Regions from separate parts of the Streptomyces sp. NPDC048295 genome, predicted to be linked through region 2. Evidence: riboswitches for the same ligand, from Rfam matches in the RefSeq annotation. Region 2 holds a riboswitch; the other holds the start of a gene.

Region 1 (11,527 bases), on a different contig from region 2:
AGGACAACCAGATCGCCAAGCCCACCGTCGAGGAGTACGAGGAGATCACCAGCGGCCACGGTCACCACTGATCGCCTGAACTGATCGCCACAGCGGGAGCCCCGTCCATTCGATGGACGGGGCTCTTTGCTGCCCCTGGCGCTCGATAGGGTGGAGGCATCCCTTTTACCGGCTGTGGACCCCAGGAGCGGACCATGAACGTTGTGACCCCGATCGGCGGCGACAGCGTGGCGGACCGTACCTGGCCCGGCGTGCTGAACCCCCTGCTGCGCGGCGAGAACCTCACCGCCGACGACACCGCGTGGGCGATGGACCGCATCATGAGCGGTGAGGCGACCGATGTGCAGACCGCCGGATTCGCGGTGGCGCTGCGGGCCAAGGGCGAGACGATCGACGAGGTGTCCGGCCTGGTACGGGCGATGTACGAGCACGCCAACACCATCCAGGTACCCGGCCGCACGGTCGACATCGTGGGCACCGGCGGCGACCTCGCCAAGACCGTCAACATCTCCACCATGTCGGCGATCGTCATCGCCGGCACCGGCGCCAAGGTCGTCAAGCACGGCAACCGCGCCTCCTCGTCGGCGAGCGGGGCCTCCGACGTGCTGGAGAAGCTCGGCGTCAACCTGGAACTCTCCGCGCAGCGGGTCGTCGAGGTCGCCGAGGAGGCGGGCATCACCTTCTGCTTCGCGGTGAAGTTCCACCCCGCCCTGCGCTACGCGGCCAGGGCCCGCAAGGAGCTCGGCACGCCGACCACGTTCAACATCCTCGGGCCGCTCACCAACCCGGCCCGGGTGCGCTCCCAGGCCGTCGGTGTCGCCGACCTGAGGATGGCTCCCATCGTCGCCGGTGTCCTCGCCGAGCGCGGCAATTCGGCGCTGGTCTTCCGCGGCGACGACGGTCTGGACGAGCTGACCACGACCGCGACCTCCCGGGTCTGGGTGGTCCGGGACGGAGCGGTGCGCGAGGAGACCTTCGACCCGCGCGACGTCGGTCTGGAACTGGTGCCCGTGGAGGCCCTGCGCGGTGCGGACGCCTCGTACAACGCCGACGTGGCCCGGCGGGTGCTGTCCGGTGAGCGGGGACCCGCCCGGGACGCCGTGCTGCTCAACTCGGCGGCGGCGCTGACGGCTCTCGACCCGACGGACGGCACGCTGGAGGAGCAGCTCGCGGCCGGGATCGCGAAGGCCGCCGAGTCCATCGACTCCGGGTCGGCGGCGCGTGCGCTGGAGCGCTGGGTGGCTGCCAGCAACGCCTGAGACAGGCACAGATGTGGCGCGGGGCGCGGTCCGGATCCTGGACCGCGCCTTGCGCGCTTTCGTACGTATGGCAAGATGCTGGGCAGGTCATGAGTGACAGCGACTACGGCCCCGGCCCGCTGTCCGGCAACCCTCCGTCCGTGGCGGGGTGCCCCGGGTGAAGACCAGGCCGTAGGCAGCGAGGTCTGCGGCAAGCGCGGGCCCCTCGGCATCTGTGAATGCCAACCCCCGGGGTCCTGGTCCCTAGGGAGTCTCTTGTGAGCACGCGAATGCGATAGGGCCTTCGGCCCTCTTCCGCACACCCCTTTTCACTTCTCCGCTGCGCTGCCGCGTATCCGCCGGCGCATGCGATTCGCCTGCCTCTTACGGGAGTTCGCCATGTCTGTCTTCACTGCTGCCGCCGACCAGTCGCTTTGTTCCCCTCTGCCGGTTCTGGGCAAGGATGTGACGGTTCCGCTGGTCACGGGTGGTGAGGTCACCTACGCCGCTCTCGACTACGCGGCCAGCGCCCCCGCCCTCCAGCGCGTCTGGGACGATGTCGCCGCGTACGCCCCGTACTACGGCAGCGTCCACCGCGGGGCCGGCTACCTCTCGCAGCTCTCCACGGACCTCTTCGAGAACAGCCGTGCCACCGTCGCGGAGTTCCTCGGCTGCCGCGCCGACGACCAGGTGATCTTCACCCGCTCCACCACCGACTCGCTGAACCTGCTGGCCGCGGTCGTCCCGGCCGACTGCCAGGTCTTCGTCTACGAGACCGAACACCACGCCTCGCTGCTGCCCTGGCGTGACGCCCGGGTGACCTACCTGAACGCCCCGCGCACCCCCGCCCAGGCCGTCGAGACGCTGGAGCGCGCGCTCGCCGACCGTGAGCCCTACGGCCCCGCGCTGGTCTGTGTCACCGGTGCCTCCAATGTCACCGGGGAGCTGTGGCCGGTGAAGGAGCTGGCCGCCGCGGCGCACGCGCACGGTGCCCGGATCGTGCTGGACGCCGCGCAGCTCGCCCCGCACCACCCCGTCGACATCGCCGAGCTGGACGTCGACTGGGTCGCCTTCTCCGGACACAAGCTGTACGCGCCCTTCGGCTCGGGCGTCCTGGCCGGCCGGGCCGACTGGCTCCAGACGGCCGAGCCCTACCTCGCGGGCGGCGGCGCCTCGCGCAAGGTGGCCCGCCGTGCCGACGGCGGCGTGGATGTCGAGTGGCACTCCACCGCCGCTCGCCACGAGGCCGGTTCCCCCAACGTCATCGGCGTGTACTCCATCGCCTCCGCCTGCAAGGCGCTCACCGAGGCGGGCTTCGACAGCCTGGTCGCCCGGGAACAGCACCTCGTGAGCACGGTCCGGGCCGGCCTCGCCGCCGTCCCCGAGGTCAAGGTGCTCTCGCTGTTCGGCGACGACGCCCCGCGGGTCGGCGTCATCTCCTTCGTGGTGGAGGGCTGGAACAGCTCGCACTTCGCCGCCGCGCTCTCCGCCGAGTACGGCATCGGAGTCCGCGACGGACTGTTCTGCGCCCACCCGCTCGTCCGCACCCTGCTGGGCAGCGACCCGCAGGAGGTCGGCGAGTGCGGCGCGCCGGAGGCCGAGCCGGGGGAGCTCTCGCTCAACGCGATCCGGGTGAGCTTCGGCGCCGGTACGCCGGACGAGCACATCGAGCGTTTCGTCCGCGCGGTCAGGGAACTGGTCAGCGAGGGCGCCCAGTGGAAGTACCGCACCGAGGGCGGGCGCTGCGTGCCGGACCGGGGCGCCGCACAGCACTGACGGGCACGAAGCACTTCGGCGGGGGACGGGCAGCAAAGCCCGTCCCCCGCCGAAGTGCCACGCCGCGAAGCAGCGCCTACGCGTCGAGGCCGATGGCGAAGGCGGCCTCCAGGTCGTGCTGCGAGTAGGTACGGAACGCCACATGCGTGTCGGTGGCCTCGACGCCGGGGATCTTGCTGATCCGGCCGGGGATGACGTCGGCCAGGTCGTCGTGCCTGGCCACCCGGACCATGGCGATCAGGTCGTACGTACCGGTGACCGAGAAGACCTCGCTGACGCTGTCCAGTGCCGCGATGGCCTCGGCGATCTCGGGGATACGGTCCACGCTGGTTTTGATGAGCACGATCGCGGTGATCACGGCTGGCTTTCTCCCTCGGTGGCCGTGGCTGGTGTCTTCACTCTATCCGTACGCCGGAAACGCCCCCAGGCGTAGACGAAGCCCAGGGCGAAGCCCACCACATGGGCCAGATAGGCCACCCCCGGCCCCCCGTCGCCCGCGCCCTGGACCGCCAGCCACTGCAGGACGAACCAGAAGACCAGCACGATCCAGGCGGGGAAGCGCAGCGGCAGGAAGAAGAGGAACGGGAACAGGCTGGTGACCCGGGCCCTGGGGAACAGGTAAAGGAACGCCCCGAGCACCGCCGAGATCGCCCCCGACGCACCGACCAGGGTCTGGTCCGAGGTGGCGTGGGCGGCCGCGTAGGCGACCAGGGCGAGATAGCCGCAGATGACGTAGAAGAAGGTGAACCCGAGCCGGCCCATGCGTTCCTCGGTCATCGCCCCGAAGACGTACAGGAAGAGCATGTTGCCGAGCAGGTGCAGCCAGCTGCCGTGCACGAACAGGGCGGTGAGCGGGGTGAGCAGGGCGCGCGCGGAGCCCTCCCACAGCTCGTCGGGGATCACGCCCCAGCGTTCGAAGTACCCGGCCTGGGCGGCGAGCAGGGCGTCGGCGGTCCCGGGCACCGGCGCGAGGCCGGAGAGCGGGCTGATCACGAAGACCACGACACAGACCGTGATCAGGGCATGGGTCACCAGCGGGCCGCCCGAGGTGACCGTCCGTAACAGCCCACCGGTCAGCCTGCCGGCCACAGCTCGCCGATCGATCATGAACAGAGCATGACGCAAGCGGAGGGAACGGGACAGACCGCCTCGCCGTGTCGAGGGGACGTGGCAAGGCCGTAGGGTTACGGCAGGACATCCGCAGTTCGACGGCGCACCGCGAGATCCTTGAAGACAAGGCAGCACGAGGCTCGACGAAAGAGGACGCAACGATGACGACGGTTCCCCAGCCGACCGACGGGACCCGCTGGCGCTGCACGCTCTGCGGCAATCTCACGCGCTTCGACGTGACGCGCTCCTCGAAGGTCGTCGAGTATGTCCATCTCGACCTGGCCGGTGAGTCCAGCGTCGAGGAACGTGAGGTGGTCAGTGAGACCATCGAGTCGGTGCGTTGCCGTTGGTGCAACGCGGTGGACCAGATCGAACTGGTGGACAGGCCGGGTGCCGACTCCTGACGGGAGCCGCGCCCACAGACATTTGGGGTGACGGATGGTGGAGCAGCCCGAGAGCGGCGCCGAGTCGGCCGAGGCGGCCGGCGACGCCGTCGAGGCGCTCGACCGCCCCCTGCCCGAAGGTGTGCGGCGCCGGGTCGTCGCGCTGGTCTCGGACGCGTTCGGCGGTCTGACCGTCACCGAACTCCCCGCCCAGCTGAGGCAGTACGCCCGCTTCACCCCGAGCCGGCGGGCCAAGTTCGCCGGGAACGCGATGGCGGCAGCCCTGGAGGGCGACGCGCTGTTCCGGCAGCGCATCGGCGAGCGGCTCAAGGAGGGGCAGCCGGAGCTGGCCGCCGCCCTGGAGGCCGGTGCTCCGCCCGCCGCCGCCGACCCCGTCGACGTGGCCGCGGCGGCCTATGTGCTGCGCCCGGCGGGCTGGGTGAAGCTGGTCGCCGCCGCGGGCGAGGAGGCCCAGCGCGCCGACGCCGAGCGCATCGACGAGGAGAGCCGCCGCGAGCTGGACCGGCTGCGCGAGGAGCTCGCCCGGGCCCGCTCGCAGACGAAGAGCGAGACGGAGCGGCTGCGTGGCGAGCTGGAGGCGGCCCGCAAAGAGGCCGAATCCCTTCAGCGCAAGCTGCGCAGCGCCGTCAACGAGGTCAGGCGCGGCGAGGCCGCGCTGCGCCGCAGCCGCGCCGAGACCGACACCGTACGGTCCGAGGCGGCCGCCCAGGTCTCCGCGGCCGAGAGCGAGAGCCGTCGGCTCAAGGCGCGGCTGGGGGAGGCCGAGGCGTCCGTGGAGGCGGGCCGCCGGGCCGCCAGGGAGGGCCGCTCGGTCGAGGACATGCGGCTGCGGCTGCTGCTGGACACGGTGCTCGACGCGGCGAGCGGGCTCCGTCGCGAACTGGCCCTGCCGCCCTCCTCGCTCCGCCCCGCCGACGGTGTGGACGCGGTCGAACCGGGCCGCATGTCGCCCAAGGACATTGCCGCCAGGGCCCTTTCGGAGACCGATCCCGCCCTGCTCGACCAGCTGCTCGCGCTGCCGCAGGCGCATCTGATCGTCGACGGCTACAACGTCACCAAGACCGGCTATCCGCAGCTGCCGCTGGAGAAGCAGCGGTTGAGGCTGCTGGGCGGGCTCTCGATGCTCGCGGCACAGACCGGCGCCGAGATGACCTGCGTCTTCGACGGGGCCGAGCTGGCGGCCCCGGTGCTGCTCGCGCCGCCGCGCGGGGTCCGGGTGCTGTTCAGCAAGCCCGGGGTGACCGCCGACGAGCTCATCCGCCAGCTGGCGCGCGCCGAACCTCCGGGCAGGCCCGTCGTGGTGGTCTCCACCGACCGCGAAGTCGCCGACGGGGTGGCGAAGGCGGGCGCCAGGCCCGTTGCGTCCGTCTTGCTCCTGAAGCGCCTTTCGCGCGTCTAGTGGCACTTGCCGGATCTCGGCGGAAATCGGGGAACGGACCGTCAGGTCGCAGCTACACCCCGTGCGTCGTGGGTAAAGAAGTGCAGCCCGTGACGAGATTTTTCGGGTGAGGATTTGAACTGATCACAAGTTGGTCACTAGGGTCAGGCCTCGAACCTTCGCACGGTTGATCACCCATCCGGGGTGACGGTGAAGGCACCGCCGAGTCCGTGGCATGCACGGAGCCGGGGATCCGAATCCCCCACAGCCCGGTAGGCGGCTCGAGGAAGAAGGAGCTCGCCTCCGTGGCGTCCCACCGTCGTCCCAAGCAGCCGAGCCGCGCCCGTGTGACCGTGCTCACCGCGACCGCCGCCGCGGCCGTGGCCCTGACCTCCCAGGCGGCCCACGCCGACCCGAAGCCCTCCAAGGGCGAGGTCAAGGCGAAGGTCGAGAAGCTCAACCACGAGGCCGGCGCGGCCAATGAGCAGTACTACGGCGCCAAGGAGAAGCAGCAGAAGCTGGAGAAGGAAGTCAGCGCGCTGCAGGACAAGGTGGCCCGGGGCCAGCAGGAGATCAACACGCTCCGCAACGGCCTCGGTTCGCTCGCCGCCGCGCAGTACCGCTCCGGTGGCATCGACCCGTCGGTGCAGCTCTTCCTCTCGTCCAACCCGGACACCTTCCTCGACGAGGCCTCGGCCCTCGACCAGTTGACGGCCAAGCAGACCGAGACCCTGGGGAAGATCCAGGAGAAGCAGCGGGTCCTCGCGCAGGAGCGCAAGGAGGCCCAGGACAAGCTCGGTGACCTCGCGGACGTACGCAAGACGCTCGGCGCGAAGAAGCAGAAGCTCCAGAGCAAGCTGGCCGAGGCGCAGCGCCTGCTCAACACGATGACCCAGGCCGAGCGCACGAAGATGCGCGAGGACGAACAGCGCGCCAGCCGCGCCGCCAGCGACCGGGTCGATCTCGGCAATGAGGTCCCCGCGTCCGCCTGGGGTGCCGCGGCCCTGAGGGCCGCCGCCACCCAGGAGGGCAAGCCGTACGGCCGCGGCGGCACGGGCCCCGGGTCCTTCGACTGCTCCGGGCTGACCCAGTGGGCCTACGCGCAGGCCAACGTCCAGATCTCCCGGGTCACGTACACCCAGGTCAACGACGGTGTCCACATCGGGCGCAGCGCGCTGAAGCCGGGCGACCTGGTCTTCTTCAACAACACCGAGCACGTGGGCCTCTACGCGGGCAACAACACCGTCCTGCACGCCCCGTACCCGGGCACGGTGGTCCGCTACGAGTCGATGAACACCATCGGCAGCTTCCAGTTCGGCGTGCGCGTCGGCTGACGACGCCCGAACGGGCGAATTCCCGCGCCCGCCCGGACAGTCCGCCCCGCCGGAGACCACAGGTCACCGGCGGGGCGTCGCCGTTTCCGCCGCCCTCCCTCCGGCGCGGCCGTTCGCCGCTGCGTGATCGCCCGACTACTGTCTGCCTGCCGTGCAGCTCCCGGTCGTCGGTCCGCCCGCCCCGGGCGGCAGGGGCTGCGCGCGTCTGCGTACAGCGGAAGGGAGTGCGGCGTCCTGTGGTGTCCCATCGCCGTTCCACACAGTCCGGCCTCAACCTGAGCGTCCGGGCCACCGTTCTGTCGGCCGCGGCGGCGACCGCCGCCGCCACCCTCGGGGCGGCCACCGCGAACGCCGACCCGCAGGACGCCCCCCGGACGGCCAAGGCCCGCATCGACCTGCTGTACACCCAGGCCGAGCGGGCCACCGAGCAGTACAACGAGGCCGGTGAGAACGCCGACCGGCTGCGCGGCGAGGTCGGCCGCGCCCAGGACCGGGCGGCCCGTGGCCAGGAACAGGTCAACCGGATGCGGACGGCGCTGGGTTCGGCGGCGAGCGCGCAGTACCGCTCCGGCGGCATCGACCCCTCGCTCGCCCTGCTGCTCTCCTCCGACCCGGACAGCTATCTCGACCGGGCCGCCGTGCTGGAGCGGCTGACCGAGCTTCAGGCCACCGAGCTGCGGCAGCTCCAGCAGGTCCAGCGCGGGCTCGCGCAGACCCGCGCGGAGGCGGAGCGCGCGCTGGCCGAGCTGGAGCGCAACCGGGCGGCCGCCACCCGGCACAAACGGACCGTCGAGCGCAAGCTCACCGAGGCCAGGAAGCTGCTGGCCACACTGCCCGGCGCCGACCGGGCACGGTTCGAGCGGGCCTCGCGTTCCGGCCGCGACGGCGCGTTCCCGGCGATCGCCGATCTGCCGGCCGGCTCCGCACGCGCGGCGGTGGCCGTCGCGGCGGTCCGGCAGGCGCTGGGCCGCCCGTACATCTGGGGGGCCAACGGTCCGGCCGGATTCGACTGTTCCGGGCTGATGCAGTGGGCATACGCCCAGGCCGGGGTCAGCCTGCCGCGGACCTCGCAGGCCCAGCGCTACGCGGGACACATGGTGCCGCTCTCCGAGGCCCGCCCCGGAGACCTGGTCGTCTACCGCGCGGACGCCGGGCACGTGGCGATGTACGTCGGCAACGGCCAGGTGATCCACGCCCCGTACCCCGGGGCCCCGGTGCGCTACGACCCCGTCGGCATGATGCCCGTCTCGTCGGTCACCCGCGTGTGACCGTACCCTCGATCGGGTGAGCGGCAGACGGGGACGGAACGGAGGGCGGCGAGCGGCGGGGGTGCTGCTCGCCGGGCTGCTGCTCGTCTCCGGCTGCGCGGCCCCCGGCCATGACGCCGCCCCCGGGGCCACCGCCCGTGGCATCCGCGCCACGCTGGACCGCCGGGCCGCCGCCGTGCTCGACCACGACACGGACGCCTTCCTGGCCACGACGGACCCCGGGGCCACCGGGCTGCGCACGGCCGGGCGCCGGGAGCTTGCCAACCTCGCGGACGTACCGCTCGGCTCATGGACCTACCGGCTGCAGGACGTGACCGGGCAGGGGACCGACCGGGCCACCGCCGAGGTCGAGCTGCGCTACCGGATCAAGGACTACGACGCCGCCCCGGTCACCGCGGACCGGGTGTTCGACCTGAGACGGGACCGGACGGACGGCCGCTGGTACGTCGTCGGGGAACGGGCCGGCGGGGACGGCGCCCGCCAGCTCTGGCAGCAGGGCGACGTACAGGTGGTGCGCGGGGCGCACAGCCTCGTGCTCGGCGTGGGCCGCACCGGTCAGGAGCTGCGCGCCATCGCCCGGACCGCGGACCGCGCGGTGCCCGCCGTCTCCCGCGCCTGGCCGGAGCGCTGGGCGGGCCGCGTGGTGGTGCTCGTGCCGCGCACGGTGGACGACCTGGCGGGGCTGCTGGGGTCGTCGGCCGACTACCGGGGCATCGCCGCCGTCACCACGGGGCAGACCGGCGGCGCGGGCCGGACCCCCGCCGACCGTGTGATCGTCAACCCGCAGGCGTACGGCACGCTCGGTGCCTTCGGGCAGCGGGTCGTCCTCACCCACGAGACCACCCATGTCGCCACCCGCGCCCACACCTCCGCCGCGACCCCGGCCTGGCTCTCCGAGGGCTTCGCGGACTGGGCGGCCTACCGCTCCGAGGACCGCACCCCGGCACGGATCGCGCCCGAACTCGCCGACGCCGTCCGGCGCGGCGACCTGCCCGCCCGGCTCCCCACGGACGAGGACTTCGGCTTCGCGGGCGACCCCGCGCGCCTGGCGAGGGCGTACGAGGGCGGCTGGGCGGCCTGCGACCTGATCGCCGACCACTGGGGCGAGAAGAAGCTGTTCGCCTTCTACCGGGCCGTCGGAGGGCACGGGAGACGGGACGGAGCGGTGGAGCAGGCCATGCACGAGGTGCTCGGCACGACCCCGCAGGACTTCACCGCGCTCTGGCGGGAGCATCTGCGCTCCGAGCTCGGCTAGGGCCTCTCGCCCGGATCATGCCGGGCTGGAGGGGCCGGCACGCTCGGTCGCCAGGGCTCCTTCCCCGGGCTCTCGGCTCCGCTCGGGCGGGGAGACCCCATCGGCTCCCTCCTCCGTCCTGCGATCGCACGCACCGGACCCCGCTCCCCGATCCGGCTCGATCCGGACGAAAGACCCTGGAGGCACGGCTCAGGAGCCGACGGGCTCCGCCGTGCGGCCGGGACCCGGCCGCACGGCGGCCCCGCGGTTCTCGCGCGCCGCCCCGGGGACCGTACGCCGCCACAGCCGGCGGCAGGCGATCAGCGTCGCCGCGACCAGCAGGCCGTTGCGCAGGACCATCAGCGTCACGCCGGTCGCGTCGCTGGTCACCACGTGCGTGAACCCGAGCGGGAACTCCCACTGGGTGACGCCCGTCGCCAGCAGCACCAGACAGGACGGCAGCACCATCCGGCTGTCGCGGAACACCAGGCAGACCGCCGCGAGACCGACCAGCCACAGCATGTACTGGGGGCTGATCACCCGGCTCGTCGTCGTGAACAGCAGCACCGCCACGAACGCCGCGTCCGCCGGGGTGCCCGCGCCGAAGTCACGGGCCCGCAGCCGCCACATCAGCAGCCAGCCGAACGCGAGCACGGACAGACCCAGGGCGAGCGTGCTCACCAGCGGCACGTACGGCCCCAGGAACTCCATCGAGCCGTAGTGGTACTCCACCCGGCCCGGCCAGCCGAACTGCCGCGCCACATGGAAGACCAGCGCGCCCAGCGACTCGACCTCGGTGCCCCGGTCGCGCTGGGCGCCGAGGAAGGCCAGCGCCCCCGGCATCGCCACGGCGCACCCCACCAGCAGCCCGGCCGCCGTCACCGCCGCGGCCGTCCACGCCAGCCTTGTGTGCCGGCCGCGCGCCGTACCGGCCAGGACCAGCGCCGGCCACACCTTCAGCAGCGCACCGACGGCGGCCAGCACCCCCATCACCCGCGGATGCCGCAGCCCCGCCAGGAGCGCCGCCACCGCCACCGCCGTGACCATCACGTCGTAACGGGCGTACGCGGTCGTGCCGAGCAGCGGCACCCCCGCCACCCACACCCAGGTGCCCGCCACCGACCGGCCGCCGCCCCGGCCCGCGTACAGCAGCAGCGCCAGCACCAGCCCGTCGCACACGAATGCGAGGACGAAGAAGGCCGAGGCGTAGTCCAGGAACGGCAGCAGCGCGGGGGAGAGGACGGCCAGCGCGGCCAGCGGCGGGTACTGCCAGGTGACGTCGGACTCCGGATACGTACCGGTCTTCAGGACCTCGGACCAGCCGTGATAGATCACCGAGACATCGCTGGTCACGTCCGGTCCGGGCAGGGTGATCACCTTGGTGACGAAGAGCAGCAGCGCGACCCTGGTCAGGGCCCACACCGCCGCGGCGGCGAGCCGTGCGCCGGTCGATCCCGTCATGAACGCCTCATCCGTGTCCGTATTTCGCCGGTCGTTTCCCGGTGGGTACGAGGAGCCATGATGCCCGCCCGGCCGGTGCGCGGGCCATCGGGGCCGGACCGCCCGGTACTGTCGGCCGGGATGGACAAGACCCTGATCGTGACCAACGACTTCCCGCCCCGCCCCGGCGGCATCCAGGCGTTCCTGCACAACATGGCGCTGCGCCTGGACCCCGGACGGATCGTCGTCTACGCCTCCACCTGGAAGCGGACCGCCGAAGGCCTCGCGGCCACCGCCGCCTTCGATGCCGAGCAGCCGTTCACCGTGGTGCGCGACCCGACGACG
Region 2 (11,527 bases):
TCCCCTATTACTGGCCCTTGCGCAGGACCGCACTTCGCGGACCCGGGTCAGAACTCACCCTCCGACAGGAGAGGGTGTGTGCGCCGGAACGCGTCGACCGCGGCTGAATGTATCTGCCCAACTGCCCTCTGCAACAGGTCAATCGGACGAGAATTCTCGGCAGAACCGAACGCCCGGATATGAGGAATTCATATGAATCCTGGGCAAGTCGGGCCGGGCAAAGGCGACTTATGCCTCAAGCGGATCGCGCACTTTGGCTGCATCTTGTCGTGGCCGGGCGCATTCTCGTATGCGGGCGGCACGGGCAGCTGGGGGGACTTCCCACACTCTACCCCGCTCAACCATGCAGAATTGCCCCCTCCGCGATTGAAGCGGAGGGGGCAATTCGATAACGCGGTGCGGTCGGACGGGGCGTCAGCAGCCGCCGGCCACGGCCGGGATGATCGAGATGCCGGCGCCGTCCGGCGTGGCCGTCTCCAGACCGCCCTCGAAGCGCACGTCGTCGTCGTTGACGTACACGTTCACGAAGCGGCGCAGCTTGCCCTGGTCGTCCAGGACGCGGGCGGCGATGCCCGGGTGGTTCTGCTCCAGGGACTCGATGACCTGGGAGAGGGTCGAGCCCTCGGCCGGGACCTCGGCCTGGCCGCCCGTGTAGGTGCGGAGGATGGTGGGGATGCGGACCTTGACGCTCATGGTGGGTGCCCTTCCTGAAGTCTCGGGTGATCAGCTGGTGGCGAGGCCGGCGGCGCGGAACGCGTCCAGGCTCGGACGGATCGTCGCGGTCGCCTGAGAGGTGTCGGCCACCGCGTCGAGGGTCTTGAGGCCGTCACCCGTGTTGAGTACGACGGTGGTCAGCGACGGGTCGATCAGACCGGCCTCGATGAGCTTCTTCGTCACGCCGACCGTCACACCGCCCGCCGTCTCGGCGAAGATGCCCTCGGTGCGCGCCAGCAGCTTGATCGCGTCGACGACCTGCTCGTCGTTCACGTCCTCCACGGCGCCGCCGGTGCGGCGGGCGATGTCCAGGACGTACGGGCCGTCGGCCGGGTTGCCGATGGCGAGGGACTTGGCGATCGTGTTCGGCTTCTGCGGCCGGACGACGTCGTGCCCGCCCTTGTAGGCGACCGAGACCGGCGAGCAGCCCTCGGCCTGGGCGCCGAAGAGCTTGTACGGCTTGTCCTCGACGAGGCCGAGCTTGATCAGCTCCTGGAGGCCCTTGTCGATCTTGGTGAACTGCGAGCCGGAGGCGATCGGGATGACCAGCTGGTCCGGGAGCCGCCAGCCGAGCTGCTCGCAGATCTCGTACGCAAGGGTCTTGGAGCCCTCGCCGTAGTACGGGCGCAGGTTGACGTTGACGAAGCCCCAGCCCTCGCCGAGCGGGTCGCCGATGAGCTCGGAGCAGAAGCGGTTGACGTCGTCGTAGTTGCCCTCGATGCCGACCAGCTCACCGCCGTACACCGCGGCCATGACGACCTTGCCCTGCTCCAGGTCGTGCGGGATGAACACGCAGGAGCGGAAACCGGCGCGGGCTGCGGCGGCGCCCACGGCGCCGGCGAGGTTGCCGGTGGAGGAGCAGGAGAGGGTGGTGAAGCCGAAGGCGCGGGCGGCCTCGATGGCCTGGGCGACGACGCGGTCCTTGAAGGAGTGCGTGGGGTTGCCGGAGTCGTCCTTGACGAACAGCTTGCCCTGCTCGACGCCGAGCTCACGGGCGAGGTTGTCGGCCTGGACGAGCTTGGTCCAGCCGGGGTTCAGGTTCGGCTTCTCGGCGACATCGGCGGGGACCGGCAGCAGCGGGGCGTAGCGCCAGATGTTGGCCGGGCCGGCCTCGATGCGCTTCTTCAGCTCTTCGGGGGAGCCGCTCGGCAGGTCGTACGCGACTTCGAGCGGCCCGAAACAGGACGCGCAGGCGAAAATGGGGCCGAGTTCGAAACGCTCACCGCACTCGCGGCAGGAAAGGCCCGAGGCGGGACCGAGGTCGACGGCTTCGGCGTCGACGGAAGAATTGGTGCTTACTGCAACGGTCTGCGCAGCCATGATGGCGAGGCCCTTTCTCCTCATCTTCCCCGTGGCGCGTTTCGCCACGAGACGGAATTGGCACCTTCCTCACCGGACCTCACGGTCGGTGGGGGGGTTGCCGGGACTTCAACGGGCCGTTCCCTCAGTCCCTCTGGATGAGCGCTGTGGCACCGGATCTTCGATCCGGGCATTTATCGGCGGACGGACCCCGGCATGCGATGGTCGTCCGCGTTGTTCAAGACTGTAACCGAAGCACCGGACTGTTGAGATAGTCGTCCGAACCGCGAGATGGATCACATACAGGGGAGTATCGACCGTGCTGGAAGAGGTCGAATGCTGGCTGGCCAGGCGTTCCTGGTCGGCCGCCGACCGCCCGATGGACCGCCTCCTGGCCGCCCGGGCCGCGGCCCGGGAAGCGGGTCGCGGGAGCGTCAGCGTCGTGCTGCCCGCACTGAACGAGGAGGCGACGGTCGGCGAGATCGTCGCGACGATCCGGCGCGAGCTGATGGAGAAGGTCCGGCTGGTCGACGAGCTGGTGGTGATCGATTCCGGTTCCACCGACGCCACCGCGAGGGTCGCCCGGGAGGCCGGCGCCCGGGTGGTGCACCGTGACGCGATACTCCCCCGGATACCGGCCGTGCCCGGCAAGGGCGAGGTGCTGTGGCGGTCGCTCCTGGTCACCGGCGGTGACATCGTGTGCTTCGTCGACGCCGACCTGAAGGACTTCTCGGCGGACTTCGTCTCCGGCATCGTCGGCCCGCTGCTGACCGACCCGGACGTGCAGTTCGTGAAGGCGATGTACGACCGCCCGTTCGGCACCGATCCCGATGGGCCCGACTCCGGCAGGACAGCGGGCCAGGGCGGTCGCGTGACCGAGCTGGTGGCCCGTCCGCTGCTCAATCTGCACTGGCCGCGGCTGGCCGGTTTCGTCCAGCCGCTGGGCGGCGAGTACGCCGTACGCCGCTCCCTGCTCGAACGGCTGCCCTTCCCCGTCGGCTACGGAGTGGAGCTGGGCCTCCTGGTCGACGCGCTGCACACCGTGGGGCTGGACGCGCTGGCCCAGGTCGACGTGGGGGTGCGCAAGCACCGGCACCAGGACGGGCAGGCGCTCGGCCGGATGGCGGCGGCGATCTACCGGACCGCGCAGCTGCGGCTGTCCCGCGGGCACCTGGTACGCCCGGTGCTCACCCAGTTCGAGCGCGGCGAGAACGGCTTCGTACCGCGCACCCATGCCGTGGACACCGAGGAGCGGCCCCCGATGTGCGAGATCGAGGAGTACGTTTCACGCCGCGCGGCCTGACTTCGCACGTTTGGGCGGTTCGTGATCGGGCTAGATTCCGCAACATGGTCTCCGAGCACGAAGCCCAGTCCGCTGTCCGGCCCTCCGCCCAGGTCCTCGTCGCCTCCAACCGCGGCCCGGTGTCGTACACCCTGGGGACGGACGGATCGCTCGACGCGAAGCGGGGAGGCGGCGGGCTCGTCTCCGGGCTGAGCGCCGTCGACGACAAGCTGTGGGTGTGCGCCGCGCTCGGTGACGGGGACCGGGAGGCGGTCCGGCGCGGGGTCGGTGAGCCGGGCGTGCGGATGCTCGACATCGACGCGGACGTCCACGCCGACGCGTACAACGGCATCGCGAACTCGGTGCTCTGGTTCGTCCACCACATGCTGTACCAGACACCGCTGGAGCCGGTCTTCGACGCGGAGTTCCGGCGGCAGTGGGCGTCGTTCGAGACCTACAACCGGGCCTTCGCCGAGGCGCTCGCCGAGGAGGCGGAGCAGGGCGCCGCGGTGCTGGTGCAGGACTACCACCTGGCGCTGGTGCCGGGCATGCTCCGCGAGCTCCGCCCCGATCTGCGCATCGGCCACTTCTCGCACACCCCGTGGGCGCCCGTCGACTACTTCCGGCTGCTCCCCGACGACATCGCCGAACAGCTGCTGCACGGCATCCTGGGCGCGGACCGGGCGGCGTTCCTGACCCGGCGCTGGGCGGACGCGTTCATCGGCTGCTGCACCCGGATCCTGGGCGGCACCGGGCGGACCAGGATCGGGGTGCACGGGCTCGGCGCGGACGCGGACTTCCTGCGCCGGCGGGCGCACGAGGCGGACGTGGACGAGCGGATGGCGGCACTGCGCGAGCAGACCGGCCCCGGCCGGAGGACGATCGTGCGGGTGGACCGGACGGAACTGTCCAAGAACATCGTGCGCGGGCTGCTCGCGTACCGCGCGCTCCTGGACGAGCGGCCCGAGTGGCGCGAGCGCGTCGTCCATGTCGCCTTCGCCTACCCCTCCCGGCAGGACCTCGCGGTGTACCGGGACTACACGGCCGAGGTGCGGCGGGTCGCCGACGAGATCAACGCCGTGTACGGCACGCAGGGCTGGACGCCGGTCGTGCTGCACGTCAAGGACGACTTCGCCCGCTCGCTCGCCGCGTACCGGCTGGCCGACGTGGCGCTCGTCAACCCGATCCGGGACGGCATGAACCTGGTCGCCAAGGAGATCCCGGTCGTCTCCGACCACGGCTGCGCGCTGGTGCTGTCGCGGGAGGCGGGGGCGTACGAGGAACTGGGCGGCGACGCGGTCGTGGTGAATCCGTACGACGTCTCCGCGACGGCGGCGGCGCTGCACGAGGCGCTGACGATGGCGGAGGACGAACGGGCCGCGCGCACGGGACGCCTGGCCGCGGCGGCGGTCGCGCTGCCGCCGCAGCAGTGGTTCCTGGACCAGCTGGACGCGCTGCGGCGGGAGTGAGCCGCCGGGCCGGTCAGATCCGCCGGGCCAGGGCCGCCAGGAAGGCGACGACGTCGCCCGGTCCGCCGAGCAGCAGGTCGGCGCGTTCGGCCAGTTCGGGCACCTCCGCGCTGCCGCTGCAGACCAGCAGGCCGGGGATGCCGTCGGGGCCCTCGGCGCGGAGCTTCTCCACCGCGGCGTACGCGGCGAGGTCGCCGAGGTCGTCGCCCGCGTACAGCACGGACTCGGCGTCCGTCTCGCGCAGGTACTGGGCGAGTGCCACGCCCTTGTCCATGCCGGGCGGGCGCAGCTCCAGGACCAGCCGGCCCGGCTCCACGATCAGTCCGTGCCGGGCGGCGAGTTCGCCGAGGGGGGTGCCGAGCGCCTCGAACGCGGCCTGCGGGTCGGCGGCCCGGCGGGTGTGGACGGCGATCGCCCGGCCCTTCTCCTCGGTCCAGGTGCCGTGCCACGAGCCGGACCGGTCCAGCACGCCCGGGAGTTCGGCGCGGGCCGCGGCGATGCCGGGGTGCGGGGCGGGGGCGTGGACGGTGCCGGACACGGCGTCCCAGCGTTCGGCCCCATAGTGGCCGAGGACGACGAGGTGGTCGAGGCCGGGCACTCCGGCGAAGCCGCCGTGCCGGACCGCGACGCCGGCCGGGCGGCCGGTGATCACGGCGATGGAGGCCACTTCCGGGGCGAGTGCGGCGAGGGCCTCGACGGCGCCGGGGTGGGCGCGGGCCTGTTCCGGGTCCGGGACGATGTCGGCGAGGGTGCCGTCGAAGTCGAGCGCGATGACGGCGCGGTCGGGGCGCGCCAGGATCGCGGCGAGGGCCTCACGGCCGGGTCGCGTGGTGGGAGTCGGGAGCTCGGCTGCTTCGGGGTTGCTGCCCATGGGGGGAGCCTATAGCCGGGGCGGGGAGTTGGGGGCGGGTGTGGCGGAGGGCTTGGTCCGGCGCTCAGTGGCTTCCGCGTCCGGCGCTCAGCGGCGTCCGCGTTTCGCGTCCCTCACCCGGCGCAGGCGGTTGACCGTCACCGGGTCCTCCGCCAGGGCGCGGCGGTCGTCGATCAGGGCGTTCAGGAGCTGGTAGTAGCGCGTGGGCGAGATGCCCAGCTGCTCGCGGATCGCCCGCTCCTTCGCCCCGGGCCCGGACCACGACTGCCGTTCGACGGCGAGCACGGCGCGGTCGCGGTCGCCGAGGCCGTCCGGTTCGTCGTCGGGGCCATGCGTGGGGGCGGTCATATCAGCCAACCTATCGCCCGTCCGCGGGACCGCCATCCGCCGGAACGGCTCCTAGTCCGCCGCGGCCGCCGCGGCCGAATCGCGCGCGATCTTCCCCAGGACGCTCCTGGGGCTGCCGTTCGGCTCGACCGCCCTGCCGATGTTCTCCTTGATCGACTCGCTGGACCGGGCCCAGGACGTCTTGCCGTACGGGTAGAACTGCGAGTCCGGCAGCGCGGCCAGGAACTTCCACAGCGGCTTGTACCTGGTGTCGGACTCCATGGCCGCGGAGGCGCTGTCGGTGACCGGGAGCAGGTCGTACTCGTCGGCGAAGTCGATGACGTTCCGGTCGGTGAACAGGTAGTCGAAGAACTTGCGCAGCTGCACGCGGTGGCCCTGCTGCTTGAAGCCCATGATCCAGTCGGCCACGCCCAGCGAGTTCTTGCCGGGACCGCCGATGCCGGGCATCGGGACCATGCCGACGGAGACGCCCTTGCGCTCGGCCTCCTGCATCAGTGTCGGGTGACCGTTCAACATGCCGACCCGGCCGTCGGTGAACGCGTCGAACGCCTTCTGGCGGTCGAGCTCCCCGGGGGCGGTGGGGCCGACGAGGCCCTTGTCGACCAGGTTCGTCTTCAGCCAGTCGAAGGTCCTGATGTTCTCGTCCGAGTCGATCTCGTACGAACCGCTGTCGTCGATGTAGCCGCCGCCCCCGCCGAGCAGCCACATCATGGTCTCGGCCTGGGACTCCTCGGGGCCGAGCGGCAGCGCGAACGGGTAGGTCACGCCGCGCTGTCCGAGCACCGCCGCGTCATCGCGTATGTCGTCCCAGGTCCGCGGGGCGTCGAGGCCCGCCTGCGCGAAGTACTTCTTGTTGTAGAAGAGCAGCCGGGTGCTGGCGACGAACGGGAGTCCGTACTGGGTGCGGTCCACGCTGCCCGCCTCGGCGAGGGACGGCAGGAAGTTGGCCTGGGTGCGGATGGACAGCACCTCGTCGGCCCGGTAGAGCTTGCCGGCCTTGGCGTAGTCGGCGTACGAGCCGATCTGGGCGATGTCGGGGGCCTGCCCCTTCTTCACCAGCGCGGCGACCTCGCGGTCGATGTCCTTCCACGAGTGGACGCTGACGTCGACCTTGATTCCGGGGTGGGTCGCCTCGAAGCCCTTGACGAGCCCGTCCCAGTACTTCCGGGAGCTGTTGGCCGGGCCGGTGCCGTAGTCGGCGGCGACGAGCCTGAGCGTGACGTCCCCCGAGCCGCTGTCACCGCCGCAGCCCGCCAGTGTCGCCGTCATGCCCAGTGCGGTCACGGCCGCGGTCAGTACCCGGTAGCGCAGCTGCACAGCCAGACCGTCCTCATCCGTCGCGTCATCCGTGCCGCCACGCCGTCGTGGGGCCGTCGAACGAGGTGCGATCCTGCCCCAGGCCGTTGCCGATGGTCTACACCAGAGCGGTATCGCTTTCGCAACGCAACCGGCCGGTGCCCGGCACCGCGCGCCTGAGAGCATTACCCCCGAACTGCCCCTACTGCCAAGTACGTTCAGGTGCGGGTGCGCTGTGGTCCGCTCGGGCTGCGCGGCAAGGTCGCCACCGTGGCGCTGACCGCCGGCCCGGCAACGCCGGTGAAGGACGCCGCCGACGCGGTGGCCGTGCTGGACCGGGCGGACGAGGAGTCGGTCGTCCGGACCCGGTTCGCCACCACCGCGCCGGCCTTTCTGCGGGCCGGCCTGGAGGCGTCCGGCCCGCTTCCGGCCGGGGTGAAGACGGTCGCGGCCGCCGCGGTGGACGCGGAGCTCGCGGTGACGGAGCCGCTGGACGAGGCGGTGGTCGCGGCCGAGCAGTGGACGGCCCCGGGGCGCGGCTGGGCGTACGGGCCGGCGCAGGAGGCCGCGCTGAAGATGCGCGAGGCGGCGGGCGCCCGGACGGAGTCGTACCCGGCCATGGAGTACCGCCACGGTCCGGTCTCGATCACCGGGCCGCACCGGGTGGCATGGGTGTTCGGCCCGCTGCCGGAGGGGCCGGCCGGCGATGTGGCGCGGGTGGGCGGGACGCTGGTCGCGCACGCCACGGCGGACCCGATGGCGGATCCGATCCGGGCGCAGCGGCTGGCGGTGGAGCCGGCGGAGTCGAAGGGGTACGACCCGGACCACCCGCGCAACCTCTCGCGCAGCGTGATCCTTTCGCCCTGAGGCGTCCGGGGACGGCCGGTTCCCGCGCCGTCGGCACGCCGTCCACGTGCCGCGCGTCTCATTGCCGGGATTTTGTATGGATCCGCAACAAACCGGGATAGTGGACTAGACCTTTTTGCCTCCTCGGGCGAAACTGTTCCCCGTGAAACACGTCATCGCCCTCGATGTGGGCGGCACCGGAATGAAGGCCGCACTGGTCGGGGCCGACGGCGCCCTGCTGTACGAGGCGCGGCGGGCGACGGGCAGAGAGCGCGGCGCCGAGGCCGTCGTGGAGTCGATCCTCGACTTCGCCGCCGACCTGCGGGCGTACGGCGAGGAGCACCTCGGCGAGAGCGCCGTCGCGGCCGGTGTCGCCGTGCCCGGCATCGTCGACGCCGAGAACGGGATCGCGGTCTACGCCTCGAACCTGGGCTGGCGCGACGTGCCCATGCGGCAACTGCTCGGCGACCGGCTCGGCGGTGTTCCCGTAGCGCTCGGCCACGACGTACGCACCGGCGGGCTCGCCGAGGGCCGGATCGGCGCGGGCAAGGGCGCCGACCGCTTCCTCTTCGTACCGCTGGGCACCGGCATCGCCGGGGCCATCGGCATCGCGGGCACGATCGAGGCGGGCGCGCACGGCTACGCGGGCGAGATCGGGCACATCGTGGTCCGGCCGGACGGGCCGGACTGCAGCTGCGGGCAGCGCGGCTGCCTGGAGACCCTGGCCTCCGCCTCCGCCGTCAGCCGCGCCTGGGCCGCCGCGTCCGGCGACCCCGAGGCGGACGCCGCGGACTGCGCGAAGGCCGTCGAGTCCGGCGACCCGGCGGCGGTGGAGGTCTGGCGGAACGCGGTGGACGCGCTCGCCGCCGGACTGGTCACCGCGCTGACGCTGCTCGACCCGCGCACCCTCATCATCGGTGGCGGGCTCGCCGAGGCCGGGGAAACCTTGTTCACACCACTCCGTGCGGCCGTCGAGGAACGCGTCACGTTCCAGAAGCTGCCCCACATCGCCCCGGCGGCCCTCGGGGACACCGCCGGATGCCTGGGCGCAGGGCTGCTCGCCTGGGATCTTCTCTCCACGGAGGTATCCGCCTGATGGCCGGACGCGCAGACAGCACAGTTCTCGCAGGTGCCCGGGTGGTGCTTCCCACCGGGACCGTCGAGAACGGCCGGGTGATCGTCGAAGGCACCCGGATCGTGGGCAGCGCGGCCGAGGATGCCCGGACCCTCGACCTGAGCGGCCACTGGGTGGTCCCCGGCTTCGTCGACATGCACAACCACGGCGGCGGCGGCGCCTCGTTCACCTCCGGCACCGTGGACGAGGTCCTCACCGGCATCCGCACCCACCGCGAGCACGGCACCACCACGCTGGTCGCCTCCACCGTCACCGGCGAGATGGACTTCCTCGCCCACCGGGCCGGTGTCCTGTCCGAGCTGGTGGAGCAGGGCGAACTGGCCGGCATCCACTTCGAGGGCCCGTTCATCTCGCCGTGCCGCAAGGGCGCGCACAGCGAGGACCTGCTGCGCCACCCGGACCCGGCCGAGGTCCGCAAGCTGATGGACGCGGCGCGCGGCACCGCGAAGATGTTCACGCTCGCCACCGAACTGCCGGGCGGCATCGACTCGGTGCGGCTGCTCGCCGAGCACGGCGTCATCGCCGCGATCGGGCACACCGACGCCACGTACGAGCAGACCGTCGAGGCGATCGACGCGGGCGCCACCGTCGCCACGCACCTCTTCAACGCGATGCCGCCGCTCGCCCACCGCGAGCCCGGCCCGATCGCCGCGCTGCTGGAGGACGAGCGGATCACCGTCGAGCTGATCAACGACGGCACGCATCTGCACCCCGCGGCACTGCAGCTGGCCTACCACCACGCGGGCGCCCACCGCGTCGCGCTGATCACCGACGCCATGGACGCGGCCGGCTTCGGCGACGGCCTGTACCAGCTCGGCCCGCTCGCGGTCGAGGTCAAGGACGGCGTCGCGCGGCTGGTCGAGGGCAACTCGATCGCGGGCTCCACGCTCACCCTGGACACCGCCTTCCACCGGGCCGTGACCATCGACCGGATCCCGGTCGGCGACGTGGTGCAGTCCATCTCCGCCAACCCGGCCCGGCTGCTCGGCGTGTACGACCGGGTCGGCTCGCTGGAACCGGGCAAGGACGCGGACCTGGTGGTCCTGGACGAGGACTTCGCGCTCAAGGGCGTCATGCGCAAGGGCGAATGGGTCAAAGAGCCCCGGATCGGCTGATCTGCCCCATTATTGACAGTGAGTCGAATACGTAACGAAGAGACGGCGGTTGGTCCGGAGGTCTGGGCCGACCGCCTCCTTTTTGGCATGATCGCCTGGAAAACAGCTGGAGAAAGCGCATTCCATCCACGGTCTCGCGCTTGGGAGCAGGGATCGAGGGAGCGGCCGCGGTGATCCTCACGGTCACACTGAATACGGCACTCGACCTGACGTACGGCGTCCCGGAACTCGTCCCGCACGCCAGCCACCGCGTCAGCGACATGTCCGAGCGACCCGGCGGCAAGGGACTCAACGTGGCCCGGGTGCTCTCCGCCCTCGGCCACGAGACGGTGGTCACCGGCTTCGCCGGAGGCTCCACCGGGGCGGTGCTCCGCGAACTGCTGGCCGGCCCGCCCACGGACGCCCCCGCGCCCGCAACGGCCCCCGCGCCGGTCACCGACGCCCTCGTCACCGTCGTCGGGAACACCCGCCGCACCATCGCCGTCGTCGACCGGGCGACCGGCGACACCACCCAGCTCAACGAACCCGGCCCGCTCGTCACCGCCGACGAGTGGACCGCCCTCCTCGGCCGGTACGAGGAGCTCCTGGCCGGGGCCGACGCCGTCGCGCTCTGCGGCAGCCTGCCGCCCGGCATCCACGTCGGCGCCTACGCCGAACTGGTCCGCGCGGCCCGCGCCGCCGGTGTCCCCGTGCTCCTGGACACCAGCGGCGAACCACTGCGCCGCGGCATCGCCGCCCGCCCCGACCTGATCAAGCCGAACGCCGACGAACTCGCCCAGCTCACCGGTTCCCGGGAACCGATGCGCGCCACCCGCGACGCCCGCCGCCGCGGCGCCCACGGAGTCATCGCCTCGCTGGGACCGGACGGCATGCTGGCGGTCACCCCCGACGGCACCTGGCAGGCGAAGCCGCCCGCCAAGGTCCTGGGCAATCCGACCGGTGCGGGCGACTCCGCGGTGGCCGGGCTGCTGTCCGGCCTCGTCGAGGGGCTGAGCTGGCCGGACCGGCTGCGGCGGGCGGTGGCACTGTCGACGGCGACCGTGCTCTCCCCGACGGCCGGTGACTTCGACCGCGCGGCGTACGAGGAGCTGCTGCCGCGCGTCGGCGTCGAGGAACACCCACCGGCGGCCCGGGAGACTGCCGGGTGACCTC

The links. Region 2 has a riboswitch for S-adenosylmethionine ahead of thrC (threonine synthase). Riboswitches for the same ligand answer to the same signal wherever they lie in the genome.
Region 1: linked by a shared signal. The riboswitch ahead of AB0D53_RS12215 (aminotransferase class V-fold PLP-dependent enzyme) and the one ahead of thrC (threonine synthase) in region 2 are both predicted to bind S-adenosylmethionine.

The regions. Positions count from the first base shown of each region.
Region 1 is NZ_JBEZLL010000006.1:372,079-383,605, reverse strand. Features, by position in the region: gene AB0D53_RS12225 (ubiquinol-cytochrome c reductase cytochrome b subunit) at 1-71, shown strand, start outside; gene trpD (anthranilate phosphoribosyltransferase) at 195-1,259, shown strand; SAM riboswitch class IV at 1,345-1,462, shown strand; gene AB0D53_RS12215 (aminotransferase class V-fold PLP-dependent enzyme) at 1,638-3,014, shown strand; gene AB0D53_RS12210 (Lrp/AsnC ligand binding domain-containing protein) at 3,091-3,372, opposite strand; gene AB0D53_RS12205 (rhomboid family intramembrane serine protease) at 3,369-4,121, opposite strand; gene AB0D53_RS12200 (hypothetical protein) at 4,286-4,528, shown strand; gene AB0D53_RS12195 (NYN domain-containing protein) at 4,566-5,927, shown strand; gene AB0D53_RS12190 (NlpC/P60 family protein) at 6,212-7,240, shown strand; gene AB0D53_RS12185 (NlpC/P60 family protein) at 7,477-8,508, shown strand; gene AB0D53_RS12180 (hypothetical protein) at 8,525-9,763, shown strand; gene AB0D53_RS12175 (glycosyltransferase family 87 protein) at 9,953-11,203, opposite strand; gene AB0D53_RS12170 (glycosyltransferase family 4 protein) at 11,324-11,527, shown strand, end outside.
Region 2 is NZ_JBEZLL010000017.1:158,821-170,347, reverse strand. Features, by position in the region: gene AB0D53_RS24955 (MoaD/ThiS family protein) at 415-693, opposite strand; gene thrC (threonine synthase) at 724-2,034, opposite strand; SAM riboswitch class I at 2,052-2,178, opposite strand; gene AB0D53_RS24945 (glucosyl-3-phosphoglycerate synthase) at 2,333-3,316, shown strand; gene AB0D53_RS24940 (trehalose-6-phosphate synthase) at 3,361-4,764, shown strand; gene otsB (trehalose-phosphatase) at 4,778-5,635, opposite strand; gene AB0D53_RS24930 (DUF3263 domain-containing protein) at 5,723-5,983, opposite strand; gene AB0D53_RS24925 (extracellular solute-binding protein) at 6,035-7,252, opposite strand; partial or broken gene AB0D53_RS24920 (sugar isomerase) at 7,529-8,146, shown strand; gene AB0D53_RS24915 (ROK family protein) at 8,289-9,221, shown strand; gene nagA (N-acetylglucosamine-6-phosphate deacetylase) at 9,221-10,375, shown strand; gene AB0D53_RS24905 (1-phosphofructokinase family hexose kinase) at 10,546-11,523, shown strand.